3 regions of the Cryobacterium sp. BB736 genome follow, and region 2 is predicted to be linked to each of the others. Evidence: predicted binding sites of a transcription regulator. Region 2 holds the regulator's gene; each other region holds the start of a gene.
What was found. Region 2 encodes HrcA, which represses chaperone genes, less so after heat shock. Its sites were predicted from a motif close to TTNGCACTCGNNNNNNNCGAGTGCNAA; they were not measured.
Positions count from the first base shown of each region.

Region 1: groES (co-chaperone GroES) is a predicted target of HrcA. The motif match lies at 6,975-7,001, and genes of this name have one in related genera.
Region 3: groL (chaperonin GroEL) is a predicted target of HrcA. The motif match lies at 5,950-5,976, and genes of this name have one in related genera.

Region 1 covers NZ_JABXWQ010000001.1:1,173,335-1,184,294, forward strand. The annotation lists gene glmS (glutamine--fructose-6-phosphate transaminase (isomerizing)) at 1-641, shown strand, start outside; gene IRG63_RS05755 (holo-ACP synthase) at 645-1,025, shown strand; gene alr (alanine racemase) at 1,022-2,146, shown strand; gene tsaE (tRNA (adenosine(37)-N6)-threonylcarbamoyltransferase complex ATPase subunit type 1 TsaE) at 2,176-2,616, shown strand; gene tsaB (tRNA (adenosine(37)-N6)-threonylcarbamoyltransferase complex dimerization subunit type 1 TsaB) at 2,646-3,263, shown strand; gene rimI (ribosomal protein S18-alanine N-acetyltransferase) at 3,260-3,754, shown strand; gene tsaD (tRNA (adenosine(37)-N6)-threonylcarbamoyltransferase complex transferase subunit TsaD) at 3,751-4,794, shown strand; gene IRG63_RS05785 (DUF4190 domain-containing protein) at 4,930-5,235, shown strand; gene IRG63_RS05790 (DUF4190 domain-containing protein) at 5,305-5,766, shown strand; gene IRG63_RS05795 (class I SAM-dependent methyltransferase) at 5,763-6,938, opposite strand; gene groES (co-chaperone GroES) at 7,089-7,385, shown strand; gene rarD (EamA family transporter RarD) at 7,468-8,385, shown strand; gene IRG63_RS05810 (ABC transporter substrate-binding protein) at 8,432-9,667, shown strand; gene IRG63_RS05815 (ABC transporter substrate-binding protein) at 9,850-10,960, shown strand, end outside.
Region 2 covers NZ_JABXWQ010000004.1:264,826-275,785, forward strand. The annotation lists gene IRG63_RS10775 (PhoH family protein) at 1-919, opposite strand, end outside; gene IRG63_RS10780 (histidine triad nucleotide-binding protein) at 909-1,265, opposite strand; gene IRG63_RS10785 (16S rRNA (uracil(1498)-N(3))-methyltransferase) at 1,290-2,018, opposite strand; gene dnaJ (molecular chaperone DnaJ) at 2,028-3,128, opposite strand; gene hrcA (heat-inducible transcriptional repressor HrcA) at 3,159-4,181, opposite strand; gene IRG63_RS10800 (DUF4870 domain-containing protein) at 4,388-4,840, shown strand; gene IRG63_RS10805 (DUF4870 domain-containing protein) at 4,916-5,296, shown strand; gene hemW (radical SAM family heme chaperone HemW) at 5,298-6,530, opposite strand; gene IRG63_RS10815 (acyl-CoA dehydrogenase) at 6,530-8,305, opposite strand; gene IRG63_RS10820 (DUF1990 family protein) at 8,419-9,081, opposite strand; gene lepA (translation elongation factor 4) at 9,083-10,945, opposite strand.
Region 3 covers NZ_JABXWQ010000006.1:288-7,427, forward strand. The annotation lists gene msrB (peptide-methionine (R)-S-oxide reductase MsrB) at 104-505, opposite strand; gene IRG63_RS12240 (HtaA domain-containing protein) at 642-1,397, shown strand; gene IRG63_RS12245 (DUF2332 domain-containing protein) at 1,397-2,359, shown strand; gene IRG63_RS12250 (hemin ABC transporter substrate-binding protein) at 2,347-3,441, opposite strand; gene IRG63_RS12255 (DUF3263 domain-containing protein) at 3,599-3,895, shown strand; gene IRG63_RS12260 (LytR C-terminal domain-containing protein) at 3,923-4,483, shown strand; gene IRG63_RS12265 (cold-shock protein) at 4,585-4,791, shown strand; gene IRG63_RS12270 (DUF3048 domain-containing protein) at 4,864-5,910, shown strand; gene groL (chaperonin GroEL) at 6,015-7,140, shown strand, end outside.

The DNA.
Region 1 (10,960 bases), on a different contig from region 2:
CGACCAAGGCGTTCGTCGCCCAGGTGACCGCGCTGTACCTCTTCGGGATGCACCTCGCCCGCCTGCGCGGCACCCTCGACGAGCCGGAACTGCGCCGGTTGTTCGACGAGCTGCACGCCATCCCGGAGAAGCTTGGCGTTGTGCTCGAGCAGCACGACAAGATCCGCGAGCTCGCGCACTGGATGAGCGACACGCGATCCGTGCTGTTCCTCGGACGCCACGTCGGCTACCCGATCGCCCTCGAGGGCGCGCTGAAGCTGAAGGAGCTCGCCTACATCCACGCCGAGGGCTTCGCGGCCGGTGAGCTGAAGCACGGCCCGATCGCGCTGATCGAGCCCGGCCAGCCGGTCTTCGTGCTGGTGCCGAGCCCGCGCGCGAAGGACTCTCTGCACGGCAAGGTGATCAGCAACATCCAGGAGATCCGCGCTCGGGGCGCACGCGTGCTGGCCATCGCGGAACAGGGAGATGCCGCAGTGCTGCCGCACGCGGATGTCGTCTTCCACATCCCGCTGGCATCCACGATGTTCGAGCCGCTGCTGTCGGTCGCCCCGTTGCAGATCTTCGCGATGGAACTGTCTGCGGCGAAGGGGCTTGACGTCGACCAGCCCCGGAACCTCGCCAAGTCAGTCACCGTGGAGTAGGCGGTGATCGTCGGCATCGGCGTTGACGTGGTCGATTTGGCCCGTTTCGAGCGCGCCGCCCGGCGAACTCCTGCGCTTCTCCCACGTTTGTTCGCTGACCGCGAACGAACGCAGGGCGGACGTGAGCTATCCCTTCATTCGCTGGCCGCCCGATTCGCCGCCAAGGAAGCGCTCATCAAGGCGATCGGACACTCCGATGGCGTGTCCTGGCACGACATGGCGGTCTCCGCCGATGACCGCGGCAACCCGCACTTCGAGGTCTCAGGGGGCGCGGCCGAGCTTCTGGTCGAGCTGCGAATCGACCGCCTGCACCTCTCGATGTCACATGACGCGGGGATCGCGATAGCGTACGTCATGGCCGAATCCGCGAGAACTTCGAAGTGAGCGGGCTGCACCGCGAAGCAGTAGTCGACCTCGACGCCATCGCAAGCAACGTTGAGACACTGCGCGCCACCATCGGCACCAAGCACCTGATGGCCGTCGTCAAGGCGAACGGCTACGGTCACGGCGCGCTCCCGGTCGCCCGCGCCGCCCTCGACGGCGGCGCCGACTGGCTTGGCCTCGTCGACATCGCCGAGGCGCTCGAGCTGAGGGGTGCCGGCATCTCGGCGCCGCTGCTGGCGTGGTTGCACGGTCACGACGAGGACTTCCGGATGGCGGTCGAGTCAGGGGTGGACGTTGGGATCAGCTCGCTCGAGCAGCTGGAACTGGCGGCATCCGCGGCATCCCGTGACGGTATCGCGCACGTGCACCTGAAGCTCGACACCGGACTGCACCGCAACGGAGTTCCGGCAGAGCAGTGGGAGCCGGTCGTGCAGCGCGCGGCCGAGCTTGAGCGCGCAGGCAGTATCCGCGTACGCGGCCTGTTCAGCCACCTCGCGAACGCGAGCCCGGACGACGATGCCCACCAGGTGGCGGCCTTCGTCCGGGGTCTGGAGGCGGCTGAGGCTGCTGGACTCTCGCCGCAGCTACGGCACCTGGCGTCTACCTCGGCGGCTCTTGCGCTGCCGGGCACGCGCTTCGACATGGTTCGGACCGGCATCGGCATCTACGGGCTGTCACCGTTCGAGGATCGACCGTCCGCCGAGCTCGGACTGGTCCCGGCGCTGGAACTCGCCTCGACGGTCGTCGCAGTGAAGCGGGTCCCGGCCGGCGGCGGCGTCTCCTACGGCTACCGCTTTCGGGCGGAGACCGACACCACTGTCGCGCTCGTCCCCCTCGGCTACGGCGATGGCATTCCGCGGTCGGCCTCCGGTCGCGGGCCGGTCGGCATCAACGGGCAGGTGCACACCATCGCCGGCACGATCGCGATGGACCAGGTGCTCGTCGACATTGGCGACGCGGATGTGCGCGTCGGCGATCGCGCGGTGTTCTTCGGCGACCCGGCGACCGGGGTGCCGTCGGTCGATGACTGGGCGCACGCATCCGACAGCATCAACTACGAGATCGTCACGCGGCTCGGCAATCGGATTACTCGCACCTACCGGGGAGGGAGCGCCGGGTGATCGAACTGCGGATCAGCACTCCGGAGGAGATGGAGGCGCTCGGCGCCCGCATCGCGAGCAGGCTGGAGGCGGGCGACCTGGTCGTGCTCAGCGGCGAGCTGGGCGCCGGCAAGACCACGCTGACCCGCGGGCTCGGTGAAGCGCTCGGCGTGCGCGGCACCGTGACGAGCCCGACCTTCGTGCTCGCGCGCACGCATCCGCGCGGCGACCCTCTCCCCCCGCTCGTGCACGTCGACGCCTACCGACTGGGCAGCGCGGCAGAACTGGACGACCTGGACATCGACTACCCGGGCTCGATTGTCGTGGTCGAGTGGGGCGCGGGGATGCTCGATGGTGTCGCCGAGTCCTGGCTCGAGGTGGACATCGAACGGCCGACCGGCGCAAGTGCGGCCACGGATGACTCGTATGCCGAGCCCCGTTCGGTGGCCATCACCGGGCATGGTCCCCGCTGGGCGGACCTTCGCCTCTAGCCGCACACGCGGGAAGTTAGGCTTGACGGATGCTGCTCGCCATCGACACCTCGGCCGGGAGCAGTGTCGCCATCGTCGACCGGGACGCCGGAGTGCTCGCCCACCGGAGCGTCGAAGACACCCGCAAACACGCGGAAGTCATCGGTGACCTGATCCGCGAATGCCTCGCGGAGTCCGGCATCGCCACGAGCGCTCTTTCCGGAGTCGCGGTCGGCATGGGACCCGGCCCATTCACCGGCCTGCGCGTCGGGATCGCCGCCGCTGAGACCTTCGCATTCGCCGCGGGCAAGCCAGTCGTGCGCGTCGTCAGCCACGACGCCGTCGCCTTCGGCTGGTACGCCGACGGCAACACCGGAGCGCTGCTCGTCACCACGGATGCGCGCCGTCGCGAGGTGTACTGGTCCGAGTTCAGCGGCGCGGACGACGTCGGTCTCCCGGTCCGCGCAGCCGGCCCCGCAATCGCGAAGCCAGATGAGCTGACGACCGGAGCCCACCGTCTGGACACGCACTGGGTGTCCGCGGCATCCGTCGGCCTGCTGGCCGAGCGCATCTACCAGCACGGGCGGGACTTCGCTGCGCCAGAGCCGGTATACCTGCGCTCGCCCGACGTCACCCTCTCCGCCGGCCCGAAGCGGGTGACCACATGACCTGGCAGCTGCGCGCCGCAACCCCCGCCGACCTCGACGGCATCATGCAGCTGGAGGACTCGATCTTCGAAGCCGACGCGTGGTCGAGGGACAGCATGCTGGATGAGCTGGCGAGCGAGCATACCCGCTACCTGGTCGCCCACCGGCCGGAAGCCGACATGCTCGACGCCTACGCCGGCATGCTCATGCCGCGCGGCTCGACCGAGGCGGACATCCAGACCATCGCCGTCGCGCCCGCCGCCCGCCGGTCCGGTCTCGGCCGCACGCTCATGCTCCAGCTCATCCACGACGCGCGGCAGGCCGGCGTGCGCGAGCTCTTCCTCGAGGTGCGCGCCGACAACCCGCCCGCCCAGGCGCTGTACGAGTCGCTGGGCTTCGAGCGGATCGGCGTGCGCACCGGCTACTACCAGCCCGACAATGTCGACGCGATCGTGATGCGGCTGACGATCCCGGATGCGCGGACCGTCCCGACGATCGGCGGCGGAGCGTGAACGCCCCACTCGTGCTCGGCATCGAGACAAGCTGCGACGAGACCGGGGTGGGGATCGTGCGCGGCACCGAGCTGCTCGCCAACGTCATCGCGTCGTCGATGGACGAGCACTCACGCTACGGCGGCGTCGTCCCGGAGATCGCCGCGCGCGCCCACCTCGAGGCCATGATGCCGACGCTGAAGGCAGCGCTCGCCGAAGCCGATGTCACCCTCGACGACCTCGACGCGATCGCCGTCACCAGCGGCCCCGGACTCGCCGGCGCCCTGATGGTGGGCATCGGCGCCGCCAAGGGGCTCGCCCTCGCCACCGGCAAGCCGCTGTACGCCGTGAACCACCTCGTCGGGCATGTCGGAGCGGACGTGCTGAGCGGCGAACCGCTCGAGCAGCCGACCGTCGCGCTGCTGGTCTCCGGCGGCCATACCTCTCTATTACTGGTGCGCGATCTGGTCTCCGATGTCGAACTCCTCGGCGAGACCATCGACGACGCGGCGGGGGAGGCCTTCGACAAGGTCGCCCGGCTGCTGTCGCTGCCGTATCCGGGCGGCCCGCACATCGACCGCGCGGCCGCCGCCGGTGACCCGGGCGCAATCCAATTCCCGCGCGGCCTCAGCCGGCCGAAGGACCTCGAACGGCACCGCTACGACTTCTCGTTCTCCGGGCTGAAGACGGCCGTCGCCCGCTGGGTTGAGCAGCGACGCGACGCCGGGGAGGGCGTGCCGATCCCGGATGTCGCGGCGAGCTTCCGCGAAGCCGTCGCGGACGTGCTCATCACGAAGGCCGTGGCCGCCTGCAACGACCTCGGCGTGCCGAGGCTGCTGCTCGGCGGTGGCGTCGTGGCCAATGCGCGCGTGCGCGAACTGGCCGAGCAGCGATGCGCAGAGCACGGAATCACCCTGCGCATCCCACCGCTGTCGCTGTGCACCGACAACGGCGCGATGATCGCCGAAGTGGGGGCGCAACTCGTGATGGCCGGACATGAGCCATCAAGCCTCGACTTCGGGGCCGACTCGACCCTCCCGGTCACGCAGATTCAGGCTTGAACGCACCGCTCTAGCCTCGCGACACACCGTCGCTACGCGATTGACAGCGTTCGCGCGGGACTGCCACTATGACTTGTGCCATCTCCGGCACCTGCCGAAATCCCGGCACACCCACCAATCACAGGAGCTTCCAGCATGACCGAAACCACGCCTGCGCCGCAGCCGACTCCGTACACCACGGCTGCTCCCGCCGAGCAGAAGACCAACGTCCTCGCGATCGTCTCACTCGTCTCCGCGTTCTTCGTCTCCCTCGTCGCGATCATCACCGGCCACATCGCCCTCAAGCAGATCGCTCAGACCGGTGAGAACGGCAAGGGCCTGGCGATCGCCGGCCTCATCATCGGCTACGTCGGCCTTGTTGTCGGCCTGATCTTCGTCATCCTGTGGTTCGCTGTCTTCGCCACGTTTGCGACCGCCGGCGTCAGCGTCTCGACCTTCTAGTTCACCAGAGCCGGGCCGCAGTCCCCCCGCGGGGACTGCGGCCTTTGCTTTTGCCCTAGTCTGTCGTGCATGACCAACGAGAACGACGCGCCCGCTCAGCCCTCCGCCGTGCAGCCTCCTGAGGCGCCGCCCGTGATCGCTCAGCCAGCGCCGCCGTCGCCATACGCTCAGGCGCAGGTCACTCAGCAGCCCGTGAACAACCCGTACGCGCAGAACCCGTATGCCACACAGCCGTACAACGCGAATTACGGCGCTCCGCAGGACGCCAAGGGGCTCAGCATCGCGTCCATGGTCATCGGCATCGTGAGCCTTGTGCTGATGTTCTTCTACATCGGCTGGCTCACCGGCATCGCGGCGGTGATCTTCGGACACATCGCGATGAAGAAAGAGCCCGCGGGCAAGGGCATGGCGCTGGCCGGCCTGATCACCGGCTACGTGGCCATCGGGTTGAGCCTGATCTTCCTCATCTTCGCCGTGCTGTTCTTCGGCTTCTTCATGTTTGCGCTCACCGGCGCCGCGACGTCCGTCTAGTCGCGCTCGGCGAGCACAGCGCGGTGTCGCCCGGCGATCCGGGTGATTATGAGCGTCGCCGAATGCTCGCCCTTCGGCGCGAGCTTCTTGCGCAGCTCGGCCGGGTCGATATCGGCTCCGCGTTTCTTGATCTCGAGCGTCCCGATCCGGCGGGCTGCCAGCTCGCGCTTCAGGGTCTTGACGTCGAACGGGAACTCCTCGACAACGCGGAAGCGTGAGGCGAACGGCGAATCGACTGCCGCATCCGACGTAAGCCAGGCGATCCGCTCGCTCACCATCCGAGCGCCGATCCTTCTGGCCAGGTCGCCGATCAGGCGTGCCCGGATGACTGCGCCATCCGGCTCGTACAGGTACTCGCCCAGCTGGCCGAGTTCAGCGTCCGCGCTGTCCTCGGCTGCGGTCAGCTCGGCCGCGCCATGCGGACCGATCACCAGGGCGCTGCGCCGGATGCCTGACCTCGCCACCGCGCCAAACCACAGCCCGAGCTCGACCACCTCCCCGGCGTCCGAGATCCATTGCGCCTCTGCGTCCACTGGAATCAGGTCACGATCGATCGCGGGGGAAAGCTTGATGCCCGTCGGCTTCTGCCGGGCAACCTCGAAGGCGAAGTCGAGGGAGGGAGTCCAATCGGCCGGGTCGACCAGCCGCCGCGCCCCGGAACGACGGGCAGGGTCGAGGTAGAGGGCGTCGAACTCGGCGATGCCGATGTCCTCGGCGTCGGTGTTGATCACCGTCGAATCCGGCCAGGGCGCGAGGTTGTACGCGGCAATGGCAGCCGTCACCTCGTCCCGCTCGATTGCGGTGACCTTGAGGTCGATGCCCGCCATCGCCATGGCGTCGACGCCGATGCCGCAGCCGAGGTCGGCCACATGCGGCAGCCCGGCCGCGCGGAAGCGCTGCGCGTGCAACGCGGCGATCGGCAGCCTGGTCGCCTGCTCCAGCCCGGGCTCGGTGAACAGCATCCGGTCGGCGAACGGACCGAGCTTGTGCCTGGCCCGTCGTCGCAGCTTCGACTGGGTCAGGACCGCGGCGACCAGCTCGGGTGAGCGTCCCTCCTTGCGGAGGCGGTCGACCGTGCGCACGACGTCGTCGGTGCTCTCGTATTCGGGAAGCGAATCCAGCAGCCGCAAGCCCTCGGCCGACAGCAGCACGATGAGCTCGCTCTTGTCCATCCGGCTATTCTTCCAGCGGCAGGTCACGTTCTGTCGTTGGCACTCGGATTGACCGAGTGCCAGTCCGCGCCGTACAGTAGTTTTTGGCACACTCGCAGTGAGAGTGCTAACCCACGAATTTCGCACGTTCTGAGAAAGAAGAGGTCAACCGTGTCGGTGTCCATCAAGCCGCTCGAAGATCGAATCGTCATCAAGCAGGTCGAGGCCGAGCAGACCACTGCATCCGGTCTGGTCATCCCTGACACCGCGAAGGAGAAGCCCCAGGAGGGCGAAGTCGTCGCGGTGGGCCCCGGCCGCATCGATGACAACGGCAACCGCGTTCCGCTCGACGTCGCAGTCGGCGACCGAGTGATCTACTCCCGCTACGGCGGTACAGAGGTCAAGTACGGCGGCGAGGACCTGCTCGTGCTGTCCGCGCGCGACGTTCTCGCGGTCGTGGAGCGCTGACACCAGCCTTTCGATAAGGGGCTCGTCCTTCGGGACGGGCCCCTTTCGCGTTTAGGACCCGCATGGGCGGTAGCCTCGGGGAATGCAACAGACGGCGACTTCCGGGCGCGCGGGAGCGCTGTATGCGGTGGGCGCCTACGGGCTCTGGGGTGTCCTCCCCATCTACTTCGTGCTGCTGCTGCCAACAGGCCCGATCGAGGTCGTCGGCTGGCGGATCATCTTCTCGCTGGTGTTCTGCGCCGTGCTGCTCACGGTCACCCGAGCGTGGCGTGCGCTCATTGCGATCGTGAGGCAGCCACGACTGTTCTTCACCCTCGGCCTCGCCGGACTGCTGATCGTCATCAACTGGCAGGTGTACGTCTACGCCACCCTGAACGGCCAGGTCATCGAGACGTCGCTCGGCTACTTCATCAACCCCATCGTCACCGTCCTCCTCGGGGTGCTGCTGCTTCGCGAGCGGCTCCGCGCCGCACAGTGGGTCGCCGTCGGCATCAGCGGGATTGCGGTGCTGGTGATCGCGATCGGGTACGGCGTCTTCCCGTGGGTCTCGCTGGCCCTCGCGTTCTCGTTCGGGCTTTACGGCTTCGTGAAGAAGCGCGTCGGCCCGCGCGTGGATGCGGTGAGCGGCCTCACGCTCGAGACAGCGTGGCTCATCCCTGTCGCCATCGGTCAATTGTGGTTCGTCTCCGCGACATCCGGCCTCGTCTTCGGCAACGCGGGCGCCGCCAACGTCGTGCTGCTGCTCGCATCCGGTGTCATCACGGCGGTTCCGCTGCTTCTGTTCGCGGCAGCGGCCAGGCGCCTTCCCTTGGTCTACATGGGCCTGTTCCAGTACCTCGCCCCGGTGCTGCAGTTCATCGTGGGCGCGTTCATCCTGCACGAAGCCATGCCCCTTGAGCGGTGGATCGGCTTCGCCCTCGTCTGGGTCGCACTCATCGTGCTGACCACCGACATGCTCGCGAGCGGTAGGGCACGCCGCGCCTCACCGCTGCCCGGTTGATGCTTCGGTAGTGTCCTCTCGAAACCCCACAACGAGAGGACCGGTATTGTCGCGCGCAATCGCCCTGGTGACCGTCGCGGTGCTGAGCATCGGCCTGGTCGCCTGCACCTCCGAACCGGCGCCAGTCCCAGAGCCGACAGCGACCCCCACGCCCGTGCCACCCTCCGGTGACGGGGTCCTGCGCTTCGGCACCCTGTTCCCAGTGACCGGCGAGTTCGCGTTCATGGGCTCCGCCCAACTGGCGGGGGTCGAGCTGGCGGTGCGCGAGCTGAACGAGTTCGGCGGGGTGAACGGCAAGCCGGTCGAGGTGTTCCACCGGGACTCTGCGGATGCCTCGAGCGAGACGGCCGAGGCGTCCTTCGGCGAGTTGGCGGGCAAGGGCGTTGACGTCGTGATCGGCCCGTCCGTGTCGGTACTCGCCGAGCGGGTGCTGCCGCTCGCCGTCGAGGCCGGCATCCCGCTGATCTCCCCGGCCGCGACCGACCCGCGGCTCAGCGCGCACGCCGAGACCGGGATGTTCTTCCGCACCATCCCGTCAGCTGCCCTGCAGGGCGCGGCGATCGCCGGCCTGATCGGCGGCACCGTCGCCGTCATCTACTTCGACGACGAACCGAGCCTCGCGGTGCGCAATTCGCTCGTGAACGCCAGGCCTGCGGACACGGTCGTCGCGGACGTGAAGATGACCGCATCCGCGTCGCCGGCGAAGATCGTCTCCGAAGTGAAGGCTGCGAAGCCGGATGTGGTGGTGCTGGCCAGCCCGTTCAGCCAGGCCGAGCAGAACCAGGCCGTGATCGCGGCGCTGACGGCCGCGCGACTCGGCGGCGAGAGGCTGTGGTTGACGAGCCAGAGCCTCGCCGACTACTCCCAAACGCTGCCAGCGGGAGTCCTCGCGTCGGTGGGCAGCCTGCGCGAGGGTGCGGAACCGGATGACGCCTTCGTCGCCCGCGTTCGGGCATCCGACCCGCGCGTCACGGACTTCCGCTACGCCGCGGAGGCCTACGACGCGACGATCCTCGCGGCGCTCGCTGCGGTGCTGGCGGATGACGATGGTGGACCGAGCATCGCGGCATCGCTGCGGGATGCCTCAGCGGGCGGCATCACCTGCACAAGCTACGGCGAATGCCTCGACGTGCTGACCACCGAGGATGACATCGACTACGACGGCGTCTCCGGACCGCTCGAGCTCGACGCATCCGGAGATCCGATGATGGCTCACTACAGCCTGTTTCGGTACGGCCCCGACAACAAATACGCCCGCTACGACGGCGTGTTTGCGGGCTGACTACAACGATCAAGCCCCCATCGGGGGGCAGAATGAGCGCATTTGATCGCGTAACGGTAACGATTGTGCGCTGTTATGGCGCTGTAACCCGGATGTGTTGTGCCCACGCCGGAATGACAATACCTTTACGTCAACGGCAGTGGCTGCTGCCGTGTTAGCACACTCGAAACGCAAGGAGCAACATGAGCGTATTTGCGAAGGCCAAGGCCTCCCGCTCAAAGTCCCTGAAGTCCGTTCTCGGTGGGATCGCAATGGTCGGAGTCGGAGCATTGGTGCTCGCAGGCTGCACGCCGACTGAGAACCCCGACGGCCCGTCGGGCCCGACCGAGCAGCTCACCCTGAAGATCGGCACACTTCTGCCGCAGACGGGATCACTCTCCTTCCTCGGCCCGCCCGAGGAAGCTGGTGTCGCGCTGGCCGCCAAGGAGATCAACGAGGCGAACCTTGGCATCACGGTGGAGATCACCTACGGTGACTCGGGCGACCCGGACAACAAGGCATACGCAACGGCCGTCCCAACCCTGCTGAGCGCGGGCGTGTCTGCGATCATCGGTGCTGCGGCATCCGGTGTCTCGAAGCTCGTGATCGACCAGATCACCGGTGCCGGCGTGATTCAGATCTCACCCGCGAACACGTCCCCGGACTTCACGACGTGGGATGACGACGGCCTCTACTGGCGCACTGCGCCGTCCGACCTGCTGCAGGGTGAGGTTCTCGGCAACCTTGTCGCAGAGGAGGGTGCAAGCAGCCTCGGGATGATCGTCATCAACGACGCCTACGGAACCGGACTGGAGAAGGTCACGGCCGAGACGTTCGAGAACGCGGGCGGCACGGTTGTGGCCACCGAGTACTTCAACGACGGTGACACCAACTTCAGCGCGCAGATCTCGACCGTGCTGGCCCAGGACCCCGACGCGATCGCCCTGATCACGTTCGACCAGGCCTACACGATCCTGCCGGCGCTGAAGGACCAGGGCTACGACATGTCGAAGGTCTACCTCGTTGACGGCAACACCAAGCAGTTCGGCGCCGACCTGCCCGCCGGCACCGTCGAGGGCGCCACGGGCATGGCCCCCGGACCGTCGCTTGCCGACGACTTCCAGGACCGCCTGAACGACGCCTGGCAGACCGAGCTCGATGGCGCTGAGCCGCTGTCGGACTTCCTGTACGCGGCTGAGTCGTACGACGCTGTCATGCTCCTCGCGCTGGCTGCGCTGGCCGCCGGTTCGACCGACGGTGCCGACATCGCTGCCAAGCTGCAGGAGGTCTCCGGTGGTGGAGACGACCCGGGTG
Region 2 (10,960 bases):
GCACCACGTCGTCGCTCGTCAACCGCGCGAAGTGGATGTCGTCGATCTCGGAGAGCACGCGCGTCACCAGCTGCAGCCCGCTAGCCCCGGTGGGCAGGTCGATCTGGGTGATGTCGCCGGTGACCACCATCTTCGAGCCGAAGCCCAGCCGGGTGAGGAACATCTTCATCTGCTCCGGCGTGGTGTTCTGCGCTTCGTCGAGCACGATGAAGGAGTCGTTCAGGGTGCGCCCGCGCATGTAGGCCAGCGGCGCAACCTCGACGGTGCCTGTGGCGAGGAGCCGGGGCACGACCTCCGGGTCCATCATCTCGTTGAGCGCGTCGTACAGCGGCCGCAGGTACGGGTCGATCTTGTCGTTGAGGGTGCCGGGGAGGAATCCCAACCGCTCCCCCGCCTCGACGGCGGGACGGGTCAGGATGATCCGGTTGACCTCCTTGCGCTGCAGCGCCTGCACCGCTTTCGCCATCGCGAGGTAGGTCTTGCCCGTGCCGGCCGGTCCAATTCCGAACACGATGGTGTTCTCGTCGATGGCGTCGACGTAGTTCTTCTGGCCGAGCGTCTTCGGCCGGATGCTTCGGCCGCGGCTGGTGAGGATCGCCTGGCTGAGCACTTCGGCCGGGCTGACCCTGGGGTCCTCCTTGAGCATGCGCGCGGACGTGTTCACTTCCGGCTCGCCGAAGTCCTGGTCGTTGCGCACCATCTGGATGAGCTCCTCCACGAGCCGCTTCGCCCCTGCGACCTGCCCCGCATCACCGTCGAGGGAGATCTCGTTGCCTCTCACCGCAACCCGCACGAGCGGGAACTGACCCTCAACGGTCTTGAGGAGCCGGTCCTGGGGACCCAGCAGCCGGACCATCGCAATGCCATCGACGCGGAGCTCTTCGTGAGCCACCGCATCCGGTTGGTCGCTATTGGCCAAGGGTTCCTTCCTCCAGTTCGCCGCACAGCACATGGGCGTGGACATGGAAAATCGTCTGACCGGTCGACTCGCCCTCATTGAACACGAGACGGAAGTCCCCGTTCGATTTGTCGCTGGCCAGCGATTTTGCCGTCGCCACGATGCGCGCGAGCAACGCGGGGTCGCCCGCCGCGAGCTCGCTCACGTTCGCGAACTCCTCCGTCTTGGGCACCACCAGCATGTGGACCGGCGCCTTCGGGGCGATGTCGTTGAATGCGATGAGCGTTTCATCCTCGTAGACGATGTCCGCGGGGATCTCACGCGCGATGATCTTCGTGAACACGCTTCGCTCATCGGTTTCCGGCATGCGCACCATCGTAACGGGTGCCGCTCACCAGCGGCCGAGTCGCGAGTTGACCACTGCGAGCGCCGCCGGGCCCGCGGTGCTCGTCCGCAGCACGGTCGTGCCGAGCTTGTACTCGGTCGCGCCCGCGGCGACGAAGCGCTCGCGTTCGGCCGGGGCGATGCCACCCTCCGGCCCGACGATGAGCAGGATGTCGCGCCCGTCGGTGGGGAGCCCGGTCAAAGGAAGCTCGGCGAGCGGCTCGAGCACCACCGTCTGCAGGTCGGCGGCCAGAGCGACCAGCTTGGCGGTGTTCACCAGCGGCAGCAGTCGCGGCAGCCGGGCCCGCATCGACTGCTTGCCTGCCTCGCGGAGAATCGCCGCCCACCGGTCGTGGTGCTTCTGCAGCTTCGGTCCCTCCCAGCGCACGATGGAGCGCGCGGCGGCCCACGGAATGACCGCATCCACCCCGAGCTCTGTGGCCGCCTGGATCGCCAGCTCGTCCCTGTCGCCCTTCGCGAGCGCTTGCGCGAGCCACACGGCTGGCCGCGATTCCGGCTCGGTCCGAACCGCTTCGACCCGGATGCTGAACTCGGCAGGTTCCGCGTTCGTCACCGTGCCGCTGACGACCAGGCCCGCACCGTTCCCGACGGTTGTCGTCTCGCCGACCCGAAGCCGACCGACGGTGACCGCGTGCCGTGCCTCGGATCCGCTGACCGTGACCTCACTGCCGACTGCCGTCCCGGTGAGATCGTCGCTCAGGTAGAAGTGCGCCACGGCTCTTAGTCACAGGTTCAGGAAGCGGTCCCGCAGCTTCTGGAACAGTCCCTGCTGGAACACGCTGAGGGTAGGGGGCACACTCTTGCGGCTCTTCGCGAACTCGTTCATGAGTCGCAGCTGAGTCGTGTCGAGCTTGGTCGGGGTGATCACCTGAACGCCGATCTTGAGGTCGCCGCGTCCGGTTCCGCGCAGGTGGGTGATTCCGCGTTCCTTGACCGTGATGACCTCTGCGCTCTGCGTGCCCGGCTTTACCTCGACGGTGATGGGCCCATCGAGGCCCTTCAGCGTCGCGGTGGTGCCGAGGATCGCATCCGTCATCTGCACCTCGAGCGTGGCCAGCAGGTCGTCGCCGTTCCTGCTGAAGATGTCGTGGTGCTTGACCTTGATCTCGAGGTAGAGGTCGCCGTTGGGCCCGCCGGCCGGCCCGGCTTCACCCTGACCCGGCAGTTGAAGCCGCAGGCCGGTGTCCACACCAGCTGGCACGTCGACCTTGATCTTGCGGCGCGCGCGCACACGCCCCTGGCCCTGACAGGTCGGGCAGGGGTTCGGGATGACCGTGCCGTAGCCGCGGCAGGTGCCGCACGGGCTCGACGTCATCACGTTGCCGAGGAGGCTGCGCACCGAACGCTGGATGGATCCGGTGCCGCCGCAGATGTCGCAGGTCACCGGCTTGGTGCCGGGCGCGCAGCAGGAGCCGTTGCAGGTCTCGCACATCACCGCGGTGTCGACCTCGAGTTCGCGCGCGATGCCGAAGACGACATCCTTCAGGTCGACCTCAACGCGCAGCAACGCATCCTGCCCGCGCTCACGGCGTGAGCGTGGCCCTGACGCGCGCGGACCAGCGCCGAAGAACGCGTCGAAGACATCGCCGAAGCCGCCGAAGCCCGCAGCGCCGAAGCCGCCGGTGCCGCCGAGGTCGTACTGCTCGCGCTGCTTCGGGTCGGAGAGGACGTCGTAGGCGTGCGTCACCTGCTTGAACTTCTCCGCCGCGTCAGCCCCCGGGTTCACATCCGGATGCAACTCGCGAGCGAGGCGTCGGTACGCCTTCTTGATCTCTTCCGGGGTCGCGGTGCGCTCGACGCCCAGCACTTCGTAATGGTCAGCCAAATGAAATTCCTTGAGATTGTGCCCGGGTGCTCAGTTCTCACCGAGCAGGCGGGACAGGTAACGCGCGACCGCGCGAACGGCCGCCATATTGTTCGGATAGTCCATGCGGGTGGGACCCAGCACACCGAGTCGCGCCAGTTCGCCGCCGGATGTCGAGTAGTTGCTCGTGAGCACACTCGTCTCACTCAAGCCGAACTGCGCGTTCTCGCTTCCGATGCTCGATGATAACCCGCTGCTGTCTGGCTCCATCTCAGCGAACAGCCTGAGCAGGGTGACCTGCTCCTCGATCGCCTCGAGCACCGGGTAGATGCTGCCGGTGAAGTCGTCGGCGGTGAGCGCGAGGTTCGCGGCCCCGGCCATCACCAGCTTCTCGCCACGGCCCGCAGCGACCTGCTCGAGAAGGCTCTCGACGACCTGTCCGACGAGCAGCCTGCGATCCTGCGGGAACTGGTCGGCGAACTCGGCCAGCGCCGCCGCTGCTTCGGGGAGGCTCAAAGCGGCAAGGCTCGCGTTCAGCGCGTTGCGCAGCTCGGTCAGGAAATCGTCGTCAAGCACCGCGTGCAGGTCGATCAGCCGCTGCTCGACACGCCCGGTGTCGGTGATCAGCACCGTCATGACCCTGGTCTCGCTCAACCGGACCAGTTCGATGTGGCGGATGTGCGACCGGCCGAGGGAGGGGTACTGGACGAGCGCCACCTGGTGGGTCAGTTGCGACAGCAGCCGGACCGTCCTGCTCAGCACCTCATCGAGGTCGGTCGCTTCGCCCAGGAAGGTCTCGATCGCCTGGCGTTGCGCCGGGGTGAGCGGACGCAGGTCGGCAAGCTGGTTGACGAAGACGCGGTAGCCCTTGTCCGTCGGGATGCGCCCGGACGAGGTGTGCGGGGCGACGATCAGCTCCTCTTCCTCGAGGAGCGCCATATCGTTCCGGATGGTGGCAGCGGACACTCCGAACGAGTACCGGTCGACGATCGACTTCGACCCGACCGGCTCCCGGCTCGCAACATAGTCCTGCACGATGGCCCGCAGGACGGCGAGGCTGCGATCGGAAACCATGACCCGTCGACCTCCTCATTGGCACTCTGCTAACCCGACTGCCAATTGTACCGCGACACGCCGGATAATGAGCGTTGCACGCGCACCGACGGGGGCACTACCTTATGGGAGGACCCGCGGCCCTTCCCATGCGGGGCGCAAAACCGCCGGTCACGGTGGCGTTTCTGGCCAACCCGGTCAGGCATGTTCGAAGAAAGGCAGTGTCAATGACTGAATCAACCCCTCAGCCCGAGACTCCCCAGCCGGCGGCCCAGCCCGCAGCACCCGCGGCGCCGTTGACGGCGGCCGAGGACAAGCAGTGGGCGTCGTTCGCTCACTTCGGTGGAATCCTGAGCTTCATCCCCGCCCTCATCATCTTCCTGGTCTTCAAGGACCGCGGAACCCTGACCCGTCAGGAGAGCAAGGAAGCCCTCAACTGGCAGATCACCTGGATCGCGGTCTCGATCATCCTGAGCATCCTGATCAGCATCATCAGCGGTGTCATCTGGGCGAGCGTGGGCTTCAGCGGCATCGGCGGCGCGCTTGCGATCACCGGACTGCTGAGCTTCATCGGCTGGCTGCCCTACCTGATCAACGTCGTCTTCTCAATCATGGGCGGCATCAAGGTCAACGGCGGCGGCAGCTACCGCTACCCCTTCGCGATCCGTCTGATCAAGTAGTCGAGAGCCACGCGGGAAGGCCGGGGAGTTGCTCCCCGGCCTTTCATTGTTGAGGGCGACTGCTTTAATGGGGTCATGTCTGACACCACGCCTCCTCCCCCGCCGCAGAACCCCTACCAGGCGCAGCAGCCGCTCAACCCGAGCGATGAGAAGCTCTGGTCAACGCTGATTCACATCGGCGGCATCTTCTTCAGCTTCATCCCGGCTCTCATCGGCTACATCGTGCTGAAGGACCGCGGTCCGTTCGTGCGCCAGCACACAGCGACGGCCCTCAACTTCCAGATCACGATGGCGATCGCCTACGTCGTCGGCACCATCACGATCATCATCGTTGTCGGCATCCTGATCCTCATCGCGGTCTGGATCGTCACCATCATCTTCTCGATCATGGCCGCCGTGGCTGCGAACAAGGGCGAGTACTACAGCTACCCGCTCGCCATCAAGTTCGTGAAGTGAGCTAGTCGAGCAAAGCCCGGACCACCGCGTCCGCCAGAAGCCGCCCCCGCAGCGTCAGCACGACGCGCCCGCGGAGGGCGGCTTCCGCGTTGACCAGGCCATCCGCGATCAGGCCGGCGACCGCGCGACGGCCGGCTGCCGTCAGCTCGCTGGTGTCCAGCCCGTCTCGGACGCGCGTGCCGAGCATCACCCGCTCGATGCGCCGCGTCTCGTCGTCGAGCGTCTCCCGGCCGGCAGCCGGGGACAGCCCGGCGAGCACCCGGTCGGCGTAGGCAGCCGGATGCTTGACATTCCACCAGCGCACCCCGCCGACATGGCTGTGAGCGCCCGGCCCGACGCCCCACCAGTCGTGCCCCTGCCAATAGGCGAGATTGTGCCGCGAGCGGTGGTCGCCACGCGCATCCGGGCGTCCCCAGTTGCTGACCTCGTACCACTGATAGCCGGCTTCCGACAGCAGCGCGTCGGCCAGCTCATACTGGTCGGCCGCGAGCTCGTCGTCCGGCTGCGCGACCTGCCCCTTGCGGATCTGCCGAGCCAGTTTGGTGCCGTCCTCGACGATGAGCGAGTAGGCGCTCAGGTGGTCGGGCTCCTGTGCGAGCGCGTGCTCGAGGGAGCGCCGCCAGTCGTCGAGGCTCTCCCCAGGCGTGTTGTAGATCAGGTCGAGGCTGACCTCGAGGCCCGCTTGCTTCGCCCACCCCACGACGAGCGGGATGCGTGCAGGGTCGTGGGTGCGCTCGAGCGTTGCGAGCACGTGGGGCATCGCTGACTGCATTCCGAATGACACGCGAGTGAAGCCGGATGCGCTCAGCCCCTCGAGGTAGCGCTGGTCGACCGAGTCCGGGTTCGCCTCGGTCGTGATCTCGGCATCCGGCGCCACTCCGATCGCGTCGCGGACACCGGCGAGCATTGCCGCCAGGTCGGCGACAGGGAGGATGGTCGGCGTCCCGCCGCCGAAGAACACCGTGGATGCTTGCCGCTCCTGCACTCCGGATGCGTCGAGCACCCCGCGCGCGAACCGCAGTTCCGAGACGGCCTGGCCCGCGTAGTCCTCGCGCTTGTGGCCGCCCAGCTCACTCGCCGTGTAGGTGTTGAAGTCGCAGTACCCGCAGCGCACTCGGCAGTACGGCACGTGCAGGTACACGCCCAGGTTGCGCTGCCCGGCGCCTAGCCCGGCGCGTTCGGGGAGGATTCCGTCGAGCGGCGCCGGGTCGGCGATGGGCAGAGCTGAGGGCATTAGCGGCGGATCAGGCGATCCTCATCGAGTGCGTACAGGTCACGTGCCCCCGCTGTCGCGGCTGGCAGCAGGCCCCTCGCCGCGGGCAGGAGCTGTTCTGCGAAGAAGCGCGCGAGCACCAGCTGGGTCTCGGCATTGGCGGAGTCGTCTGTCCCGGCCGCGACCAGCGCGCCCTTGGCGAGCAGCCACGCGCTCAGCACGAGACCCCACATGCGCAGGTACGGCGATGAGCCGGCCAGCGCCGAGTTCGGGTCTGACTGGCCGTTCTGCAGCATCCAGCGCGTCGCTTCCTCGAGGGCGCCGAGATTGTCGCTGAGCGCTGCGCGAATGGACTCGAACTCCGCCCCCGCCGCCGCCAGGTCGCCGTCGAGTGCGCGCAACTGCTGCAAGTACTCGGAGACGGCCGCACCGCCGCGCAACCCGAGCTTGCGTCCGACGAGGTCGGCGGCCTGGATGCCGTTGGTTCCTTCGTAGATCTGCGTGATGCGCACGTCGCGGAAGTACTGCGCAACGCCGGTCTCCTCGATGTAGCCCATGCCGCCGAACACCTGGAGCGCGAGCGAGGTCATCTCCGAGCCGATGTCGGTGCCGAACGACTTGCAGATCGGGGTGAGCAGGGCGACGATCTCGTCGGCGCGCTGCCGCACCGCGGCATCCGGGTGATTGCGGCTGATGTCCATCTGCGCCGAGTTGGTGTACATGAGCCTGCGCAGCGCTGCGATGTACGCCTTCTGGGTCATGAGCATTCGGCGCACATCCGGGTGGTCGATGATCGGCGAGTCGGACTCGGCGCCGATCGCCTTGCCCTGCTTGCGCTCCTTCGCGTAGGCAAGCGCATCCTGGTAGGCGCGCTCAGCCAGGGAGAGTCCCTGCAGGCCAACCGAGAGACGGGCGTTGTTCATCATGACGAACATGATCTTCATGCCGATGTTCTCTTCGCCGATGAGGTACCCGGTCGCCTCGTCGTACTCGAGCACGCAGGTCGGCGAGCCGTGGATGCCGAGCTTGTGCTCGATCGAGAGCGCCCGAACGCCGTTGCGCTCTCCGAGGGTGCCGTCGTCGTTCACCAGGTGCTTGGGGACGATGAAGCAGGAGATGCCCTTCGTGCCAGCCGGGGCGTCGGGTGTGCGCGCGAGCACGAGGTGCACGATCTGGTCGGCCATGTCGTGTTCGCCGTAGGTGATGAAGATCTTCTGCCCGCTGATCCGGTAGGTGCCGTCGTCCCGCCGCACGGCACGCGTGGTGAGCGCTCCGACGTCGGAGCCCGCGTGCGGCTCGGTGAGGTTCATGCTGCCGGTCCACTCGCCGCTGATCATCCGCGGGAGGAAGGTCCGCTTCTGCTCGTCGCTGCCGTAGTGCAGCAGCGCATCGATAGCGCCCTGAGTCAGCAGCGGGTTGAGCGCGAACGCGGTGTTCGCCGAGTTCAGCATCTCCTGGAGGGCGATCCCGATGGTCCATGGGAAGCCGCCGCCGCCGAACTCCTCTGGGAACTGCAGCGAGCCCCAGCCCGCGTCGATGAGCTTGCGGTAGGCGGCCTTGAAGGAATCCGGCGTCACGACGCTGCCGTCGGGCTGCCACTTCGCGCCGATGGTGTCACCCTGCCTGTTGGTGGGCGCGATGACTTCGGCCATGAAGTCACCGGCCTCGTCGAGCAGTCCGTTCACCGTCTCCAGGTCGGCGTGCTCGAACCCGGGAAGGGATGCGATGGTCTCGTAGTCGGCAATGTGCTCGAGTACGAACATGAGATCCGTGAGGGGAGGTCGATAGTCAGTCACGGCGTCAGAGTACTCGCCGCCCCGCGAACGGTCGGCGGGTGATGGACGAAATCGACAATTTCCGGGCGTGAGATGTGCCACGCCGTTGTGCCGTACCGCAGGTGGCGTGCCATTCACGCCATCGGTCCGGAGAGGGAGCGCAGGTAGCGCCCAACCATGCGCTTCTGCTGCATCCGCAGCAGCGGGGTGAGCAGCCGCCAGCGCGCGTTGGCGGGGCGGGAGAAGGTGCGCACGGTCAGCCACACCGAGCCGTCGGGTGTCCGCTCGACGATGAACGCCTCCTCGCCGGCGAGCGGATGCCCCGGCAGGGTCCCGTAGGCGAAGCCCTTGCGGTTCGGCTCGTCGACGACGTAGATGACCCGGCTGGGTGAGCGGAACTCCTTCGGCCCGATGCGGGACACCAGCACGACGGTGTCGCCGGGTGCGATGAAGCGCTGCCCGTCGGGGCCGAACACCGTCTCGCCCTCTGATGACTTCATCGCGCCGGTGACGGGGATGCCCGCGGTGTCGAAGGTGACAGGCGTGTAGGTGCCTTCGCCGATGTGCGGCGGAGCGTCGGCGAGCTCGACCTCGAAGCCGCTGCCGCGCTGCACCTGCCAGGACAGGGTCGCCTGCCACGCGTAGTCCCAGCGCGCGTCTCCGTGACCGACGCGCGAGCGCTGCTCGAACGGTCGGAAGCCCTGCGGCGGGTATTCCAGCAGGTCGTCAGCCTTGGTCGCGCCGATGGCGCCGTAGTTGACCGGCTGCCTCCACAGTGGTGCGTCTGAATGCTGCAAGCTACTTCTTCGCCTTCTCGACGTCTCCGCTGAGCGCGGCGATGAAGGCCTCCTGCGGCACCTCGACCCGTCCGATGGTCTTCATGCGCTTCTTGCCCTCCTTCTGCTTCTCGAGCAGCTTGCGCTTTCGGGAGATGTCACCGCCATAGCACTTGGCCAGCACATCCTTGCGCATGGCCCGGATGCTCTCACGCGCGATGATGCGGGCACCGATCGCGGCCTGAATCGGCACCTCGAACTGCTGCCGCGGGATGAGCTCGCGCAGCCGACCGGTCATCAGCACGCCGTACGCGTATGCCTTCTCTCTGTGCACGATCGCGCTGAACGCGTCGACACGCTCTCCCTGGAGCAGGATGTCCACCTTCACCAGATCGGCCTCCTGCTCCCCCGCCGGTTCGTAGTCGAGGCTCGCGTAGCCCTGCGTGCGGCTCTTCAGCTGGTCGAAGAAGTCGAACACGATCTCACCGAGCGGCAGCGTGTAGTGCAGCTCGACCCGGTCCTCGCCCAGGTACTCCATCTTCCGCATGGTGCCGCGGCGGCTCTGGCAGAGCTCCATGATCGAGCCGACGTAGTCCTTGGGGGCGAGGATCGACGCCTTGACCATCGGCTCGCTGACGCTCGCGATCTTGCCCTCGGGGAACTCGCTCGGGTTGGTCACGGTCACCGTCTTGCCGTCGTCGGCGGCGACCTCATAGATCACGGATGGCGCAGTGGTGATGAGGTCGAGTCCGAACTCGCGCTCAAGCCGCTCGGTGACGATCTCCAGGTGCAGCAGCCCAAGGAACCCGCAGCGGAACCCGAACCCGAGCGCAACCGAGGTCTCCGGCTCGTAGGCGAGCGCGGCATCCGAGAGCTTGAGCTTGTCAAGCGCATCGCGCAGGTCCGGGTAGTCGCTGCCGTCGATCGGGTACAGGCCGGAGAAGACCATGGGCTTCGGCTCGGTGTAACCGGGCAGCGCGTTCACCGCAGGCTTCGTCGCGGTGGTGACGGTGTCACCCACCTTCGACTGCCGAACGTCCTTCACACCAGTGATCAGGTAGCCGACCTCGCCGACGCCGAGACCATTGGCTGGCACCGGCTCTGGCGAGCTGACCCCGATCTCGAGCAGCTCGTGCGTCACCCGAGTCGACATCATCTGGATGCGCTCCCGCGGGGACAGCGCACCGTCGATCATCCGCACGTAGGTGACCACGCCGCGGTAGCTGTCGTACACAGAGTCGAAGATCATGGCCCTGGCAGGGGCGCTCGGGTCGCCGACGGGCGCGGGGATGCGCTCGACGACGCGGTCGAGGAGGTCCTCGACGCCGATGCCGGTCTTCCCGCTCACTCGCAGCACATCGTCCGGGTCGCCACCGATCAGCCCGGCGAGTTCCTTCGCGTACTTCTGCGGGTCGGCCGCAGGCAGGTCGATCTTGTTGAGCACCGGGATGATCGTCAGATCGTTCTCGAGCGCGAGGTAGAGGTTCGCCAGCGTCTGCGCCTCGATGCCCTGCGCCGCGTCGACAAGCAGGATGGCTCCCTCGCACGCGGCGAGGCTGCGGGACACCTCATAGGTGAAGTCGACGTGACCCGGGGTGTCGATCATGTTGAGCGCGTAGACCTGATCGCGCCCGTCCTCGCCGGGAAGCGCCCACGGCATCCGCACCGCCTGGCTCTTGATGGTGATGCCGCGCTCTCGCTCGATGTCCATCCGGTCGAGGTACTGGGCGCGCATGTCCCGGTCGGCGACGATGCCGGTCATCTGCAGCATCCGGTCCGCGAGCGTCGACTTTCCATGGTCGATGTGGGCGATGATGCAGAAGTTGCGGATGAATGCGGGATCGGTCGCCGACGGCTCCAGCGCTCTCACGGCCTTGGGTGTCACACGGTCCTCATGCTC
Region 3 (7,140 bases), on a different contig from region 2:
CGGTCGTCCGGGCGGGAAATCACAGGCATCCGGGCCCGTTCTTGGCCGGATGTCCTGCACAACAAGGAGTGTCCTGCATAACAGGAACAGCCGACGGGGAGGGTCAGTCGCGTGGCTCGAAGCTCAGCGACACCGAGTTCATGCAGAAGCGGTCACCGGTCGGAGTCTGCGGTGCGTCATCGAAAACGTGCCCCAGGTGCGAGCCGCAGTTGGAGCAGAGCACCTCGATGCGCTCCATGCCGAGGCTGTGGTCCTTGAGCAGCTGGACCGCGTCCTGCTCGGTGGGGATGTAAAAGCTCGGCCACCCGCAGTGCGAGTCGAATTTCGCTTCGCTGCGGAACAGTTCCGCGCCGCACGCCTTACAGCGGTAGACGCCCTCCCGGTTCTCGTCGAGCAGCTCGCCCGTCCACGGGCGCTCGGTCGCCGCCTGGCGGAGCACCGCGTACTCGTCCGGGGACAGTTCGCTGCGCCACTCCTCGTCGCTCTTGGTCACTTTGTAAGCCATGCGGATGCTCCTCTTGCTCGTGTCCCTCCATTTAACGCCCGCTGTGTCCGAATCGTTCCCGTATCCCCCGGTTCGGCCAATGGCGGCCGGTTAGGCTGGAGAACGGTGCCGATTGTCGGGCACCCGAGGGGGAGTTGTGCAGGTCATCCGCAGCCGAGTGCTGGCTTTTTTCGTGGCGCTGGCCGCGGTAACAGCGATCCAGTCGCCCACGGCGGCCACCGCCGAGCTCGGCACCGCAGCTGCCACGTCGGGTGCGTCAACGGCCGAATCCCAGACCTGCGCAGTCACCGGGGCGGATCTGGAGTGGGGCTTCAAGGAGTCCTTCCGCAGCTACATCAGCAGCACGATCGCGAGCGGTGACTGGAGCGTCGCCGATGGTGCACGCTATGAGACGCCCACTTTCTACTGGTCCGGTGGCGACGGCGACTTCGATGGCCGCACCATGACCGGGACGGTGTCGTTCACCGGTTCGATCACCTTCACCGGGCACGACGGCATCTTGAACACGACCGTGGCCAATCCCGCCATCCGTTTCGATGGTCGCGAGGCAGTGCTGCTGGTGGACGTTGCAGGCACGACCCAGGATGGTGTCGCGGTGTCGGAGCAGGCCGTCGAGTTCGTCAGCATCGACCTCCGCGCCGGGGTCACAACGAGCGCCGACAACGTCGTGACGGTCAGGGATGCGCCAGCGGTGCTGTTGCCGACCGGCGCCGCAGCATTCGGAACCTACGAAGCGGGCGAGCCGTTCGATCGCATCCGGATCGACATCCCGACCGAATCGGAGTGCGCCCAGCTGGCCACGCCGCCGGTGTGGCTGTGGATCGCCATCGGCGTTGTGCTGCTCTTCGTCGTGGCGATTATCAGCTTCGTGGTCATCCGCCGCCGCGCCTGATGGCCACCCCGCCGCCCACCGCCGATTGGTACCGGCGCTTCGCCGAGCTCGAGGCAGCCGGACACTCCGCCGTCTACGAGGACTGGGCGCTCGGGGTCGCAGGCGACCCCGCCGTGCTTGCGCTCATCGAAGCGTTGCCGTTCCCCAAGCGGCAGCCGAACCTGATCCTCGCGTGCGCGCGCCTGCTCGGTGCGCCGGAGGGCGGTTACGTCGAGTTCCGCCACTGGCTGCTCGACAACTGGGACGCGGTCGCCGGCCAAGCACGGGTCCGGATGACGCAGACCAACGAGGCCCGCCGCTGCGCCGCGCTGCTGCCCGCGCTGGCACGAATCGACGGACCGCTCGCCCTGATCGAGCTCGGCGCGAGCGCCGGACTGTGCCTCTACCCCGACCGGTACAGCTACGACCTCGGCGGCGAGCGAATCGATCCGCCGACCGGGCCGTCCCCGGTGCTGCTCAGCAGCGACTACTCGGGACCCGTCCCCACCGTCCTGCCCGAGGTGACGTGGCGTGCCGGCTCTGACCTGAACCCGCTCGACGTGGGCTCCACCGACGACGTGCGCTGGCTCACCACTCTCATCTGGCCCGAACAGCATGAACGCCGCGAACGACTGAGCGCCGCCATCCAACTGGTGGCCGCCGACCCGCCGCTGCTGCTGCGAGGCGACGCGATCGACACCCTCGACGACCTCCTCGCCCGCGTTCCGGTCGGCGCGACGCCGGTGGTGCAGACCAGCGGCATGCTCGTCTACCTGCCGTTCGAGTCCCGGATGCGCCTCGTCGAGCGCATCCGGGCATCCGGTGCTCGCTGGGTCTCGCTGGAAGCGGTCGGCGCCCTGCCGACCGTGCGCGAGCGGTTGCCCGAGGAGCGTCCCGGCGCATACGTGCTCGGGCTCGACGAGCGGCCGCTCGCCTGGGTCGGTCCGCACGGCCAGTTCGTGGAATGGATTCAGGGGGCGTAGATCGCGCGGGCGAGCGCGTCGAGCACGTCGGCGGTGCGCGGCCCGAAGCTCAGGATCTCGCCGTCGGCCATGCTCACGAAGCGCTCGTTCTTGCCGGCGGTCGTCAACGCGAGCGCGGGCTTTGCCTCCAGCAGCCCGTCGACGCCACCCGCGCTCTCCAGCCCGTCTGACATCACCAAGATCAGGTCCGGGTTGGCTGCGATGATCGCCTCGTCGGTCATCGGGCGCATGCCCTCCCAGCCGATCTCTGTCGCCACGTCGATCCCGCCGACCGCCTCGATGAGCTGGTCGGCGCCGGACTCCTGTCCGAACAGGTAGTAGATCCCGGATGCGCCGCGGAGGTAGAGGAACACCATCCGCAGCCGGTCGGCCGGCTTCGGGGAGATGGCGGCGATCTCCGCGATCTTCGCGTCGATGTCCGCGGTGAGGGAGGTCGCGAGCAGCTCTCCGGAATCCGTCGCCCCGAGCGCTGCGGCGACCTGCCGGGTCAGGTCGGCGACACCACTCACCCCGGGTTCCGCCTTGACGAAGACGACCGGCACTCCGGCATCCCGCAACTGCAGCAGCGCATCCAGAGGGCCGACGGTGCCGTCGGTGACGATCACGCTCGGTCGCAGGCTGAGCACCGCCTCGCTGTTGATGGTGTGGCCGCCGCGCGTGACCAGCGGCAGCTCGCCTACCGGCGGGAAGGTGGTCGACGAGTCGCGGCCCACCAGGTTGTCGCCGAGGCCCAGCCCGTAGATCGTCGCCGCGATGGAGCCCGAGATGTCGAGGCCGATGATGCGTGACGTGTCGGTCACGGTGACGTTCCGGTCGCCCCCCGGGTCGTGTGACGTGACCTTGGCCGGCAGCTCTTGCGCGGGCGAGGAGGTGATCGGTTTGATCTGCAGTTCGCGCAGCAGGGCGACGGACTCGCCGACGTAGTCCTTCGGGTTGTCGAGCAGGTCGGCTTCGGCCAACGGCACGAGAGGACCGGATGCGGTCGGTGCCGTGCTGGGTTCGCTCGTCGCCGCCTGGCATCCGGTGAGGGCGACCGCCACCACGACAAGCCCCGAGAGCAGGGCGGGCAGGCGGCGGGTCATTGTGAGGCGGTTCTCCACGCGGATTGCGGACGGGTCGGGATGCAGGGAAGCAACTTAGGTAATCCTAACCGAGCCGGATTTCGCCCGCTGGCCGAGCCTCGGCCGCCGCCGCCACGCTTCGCCCTAGGATGGCGGCGGACCGACGGCAGGAGAAGGTGTGACGCAGGCATCCGGAGCGGAGCAGGAGCTTCCCGCCGCCGAATTGTCTGACCTCCAACTGCGGATTCTGGATTTCGAGCGCCAATGGTGGAGACATGCCGGCGCCAAGGAGGAGGCCGTGCGCGCGGAATTCGGCGTCTCCGGCGCCCGGTACTATCAACTGCTGAACGCTGTGATCGACTCTCCGGCCGCGATCGTGCACGATCCGATGCTGGTCAGGCGGCTGCAACGAGTGCGAGACCATTCAGTCGCTGCCCGTTCGGCGCGCCGGCTGCCCGGGTCACCGCGCGACTGACCCAAGTGCGACTGACCGAAGGAAAGAATGGCGACGTACCCGAAGGACCGCTTCGACGAGGTGCCTGACGAGCTGCTGCGCGTCGGCGCGCACCGGGCACCGGCGAAGAAGGGTCGCGGTTGGATCGCATTCGGATGGGCGGCGTTGGCGACGATCGTGCTGGTGCTGGCCGGGCTGGTCGCGCTCGCGGCGCTGAACGACGACTTCGAACTCGGGTTGCCGGGCTTCGAAGCGAGTGAAGCACCGCTTCCTGAACCCGAGGTGATCCCAACGGCCGAACCGACGATCGCGCCGGAGATCCCGATCACCATCCTCAACGGCACCCCGACGGTCGGGCTCGCTAACACGGTCGGCAACTCGCTCGTCGAGCAGGGCTGGGCCGGCGCGGACCTCGGGACCGGCTCGCGCGCGAACGCCGCGGCGAACGATGTCGAGGAGACGATCGTGTACTACAACGCCCCCGAGCTGGAGGGTGCCGCGCGCGGCATCGTGCAGTCGCTCGGCATGGGCGACGTGCGGTTGTCCGACGACTTCCCCGGATCGCCGCTGACCATTGTCATCGGACTCGACTACCGTCCAGCAGGCTAAAGGTCAAATCGCCTCTCCCGAAACTCCCTCAACCTCGCTACTATCGGCTCATCCGTCCCAGGTTTTGGGCAGGGCCGTAACAGCACAGCAGGGAGCACCACATGGCGAACGGAACCGTTAAATGGTTCAACGCTGAGAAGGGGTATGGCTTCATCACCGTCGACGGTGGGGGCCAGGACGTGTTCGTCCACTACTCCGCAATCGACATGTCCGGTTACAAGGTCCTCGAAGAGGGCCAGCAGGTCGTCTTCGAGGTCGGCACCGGATCGAAGGGGCCGCAGGCGGAGCAGGTTCGGGTCGCACAGTAGCGACCGACCCAAACCGTACGGCACGCGCGCGCTAACGCCGGCTGGGAGACCAGGCGGCGTTAGTCTGTGCCTGTGGTTCGACACGGGGGATTCGCGCGCGCCGCCGCGCTTTCGGGGATAGCGGCTCTCATCCTGACGGCTGCCGGATGCGCGGCGACGGCACCGGAGCCGGCACCGAGCCCGACCGTGCCGGTCTATGTCTCCACCTACGAGACGCCCGCGCCCACCGAGCTCGCGCCGCTGCGCGGTACGACTGTGCCCGCCGGTTCTCTCGCGCACTCCGCCATTGCAGCGAAGGTTGACAACCACTGGGATGCCCGCCCGCAGGTCGGGTTGGAGTCCACCGACATCGTCTACGAGGAACTTGTCGAGGGTGGCATCACCCGGTACGTGGCGATCTGGCAGTCGACCATTCCGGAACTCCTCGGCCCGGTGCGGTCCATCCGACCGATGGACCCCGACATCGCCGCCCCCTACGGCGGCATCATCGCCTACTCCGGTGGACAGCAGCGTTTCGTGAACCTCATGCAGGCAACGCCCGTCTACAACGCCATCCATGGCATGGGTGACACCGCGAACACCTTCTTCCGGACCGACAGCAAGCGCGCGCCGCACAACGTTCTCGTCAAGGCGACCGAAGTCGTCGCCCAACATGCCGACATCCCTGCGCCCGCTCAGCAGTGGGCATACTCGCTCGACGCGGCGTCGTCATCCGCGGCGAAGGAGGGGGCGCCGGTCTCCGCCATCCACTACCGCTTCTCCAACATGTTCGACGGAAGCTGGACGTACGATCCGGATAGCCAGACCTACCTGCGCATCCAGCAGGGCAGTGCGGACCTGGACTCCAGTGGCAACCAGTTGCGAGCGACGAACGTCGTCGTGCTGCGCGTCGGCGTGGTCGACGATCAGGGTGTGCCGAAGACGCTGCTGGAGGGCAGCGGGGAGGCTTGGATCTCCACCGGCGGCGGCACCATCCACGGCACCTGGTCGAAGGCATCACAGACGGAGCCCCTGCAGTTCACGGATGACCGAGGGTTCGGCATCCGGCTCGGCGCGGGCAACACCTGGGTCGAACTGGTGCCGACCCGCGGCAGCGTCGAGTTCACCGCAGCCGGCTGACCCTCGCTTGCACTCGCCCCCTTAGAGTGCCAGAATCGTTTAGCACTCTCTTGTAGGGAGTGCCAAGGTTGTATCTGGACGTCCGGGAGGGACGAGAAACACACATGGCAAAAATCATTGCTTTCGATGAAGAGGCCCGTCGCGGCCTTGAGCGGGGCTTGAACACCCTGGCCGACGCGGTACGCGTGACGCTTGGCCCGCGCGGTCGCAACGTCGTACTCGAGAAGAAGTGGGGCGCCCCCACCATCACGAACGACGGTGTGTCGATCGCCAAGGAGATCGAGCTCGACGACCCGTACGAGAAGATCGGCGCCGAGCTGGTCAAGGAGGTCGCCAAGAAGACCGACGACGTGGCGGGTGACGGAACGACCACCTCGGTCGTGCTCGCCCAGGCGCTCGTCCGCGAGGGACTGCGCAACGTCGCAGCCGGAGCCGACCCGATCTCGCTGAAGCGCGGCATCGAGAAGGCCGTCGCATCCGTGACCGAGGAGCTGGTCAAGCAGGCCAAGCCGATCGAGACCAAGGAAGAGATCGCTGCGACCGCATCCATCTCCGCCGGCGACACCGAGATCGGTGCGCTCATCGCCGAGGCGATCGACAAGGTCGGCAAGGAAGGTGTCGTCACCGTCGAGGAGTCGAACACCTTCGGCACCGAGCTTGAGCTCACCGAGGGCATGCGCTTCGACAAGGGCTACCTGTCGGCGTACTTCGTCACCGACCCCGAGCGCCAGGAGACGGTGTTCGAGGACCCGTACATCCTCATCGTCAACTCCAAGATCTCGAACATCAAGGACCTCCTGCCGGTCGTTGACAAGGTGATCCAGAGCGGCAAGCAGCTGCTCATCATCGCCGAGGACGTCGACGGCGAAGCGCTCGCGACCCTGGTCGTGAACAAGATCCGCGGCATCTTCAAGTCGGTCGCGGTCAAGGCTCCCGGCTTCGGTGACCGCCGCAAGGCGCAGCTGCAGGACATCGCGATCCTCACCGGTGGTCAGGTCATCAGCGAGGAGGTCGGACTCAAGCTCGAGAACGCCACCCTCGACATGCTCGGCCAGGCCCGCAAGGTCATCGTCACCAAGGACGAGACCACGATCGTCGAGGGCGCCGGTGACCCGGAGCAGATCGCCGGTCGCGTGAAGCAGATCCGCTCTGAGATCGAGAACACCGACAGCGACTACGACCGCGAGAAGCTGCAGGAGCGCCTCGCGAAGCTCGCCGGTGGTGTCGCCG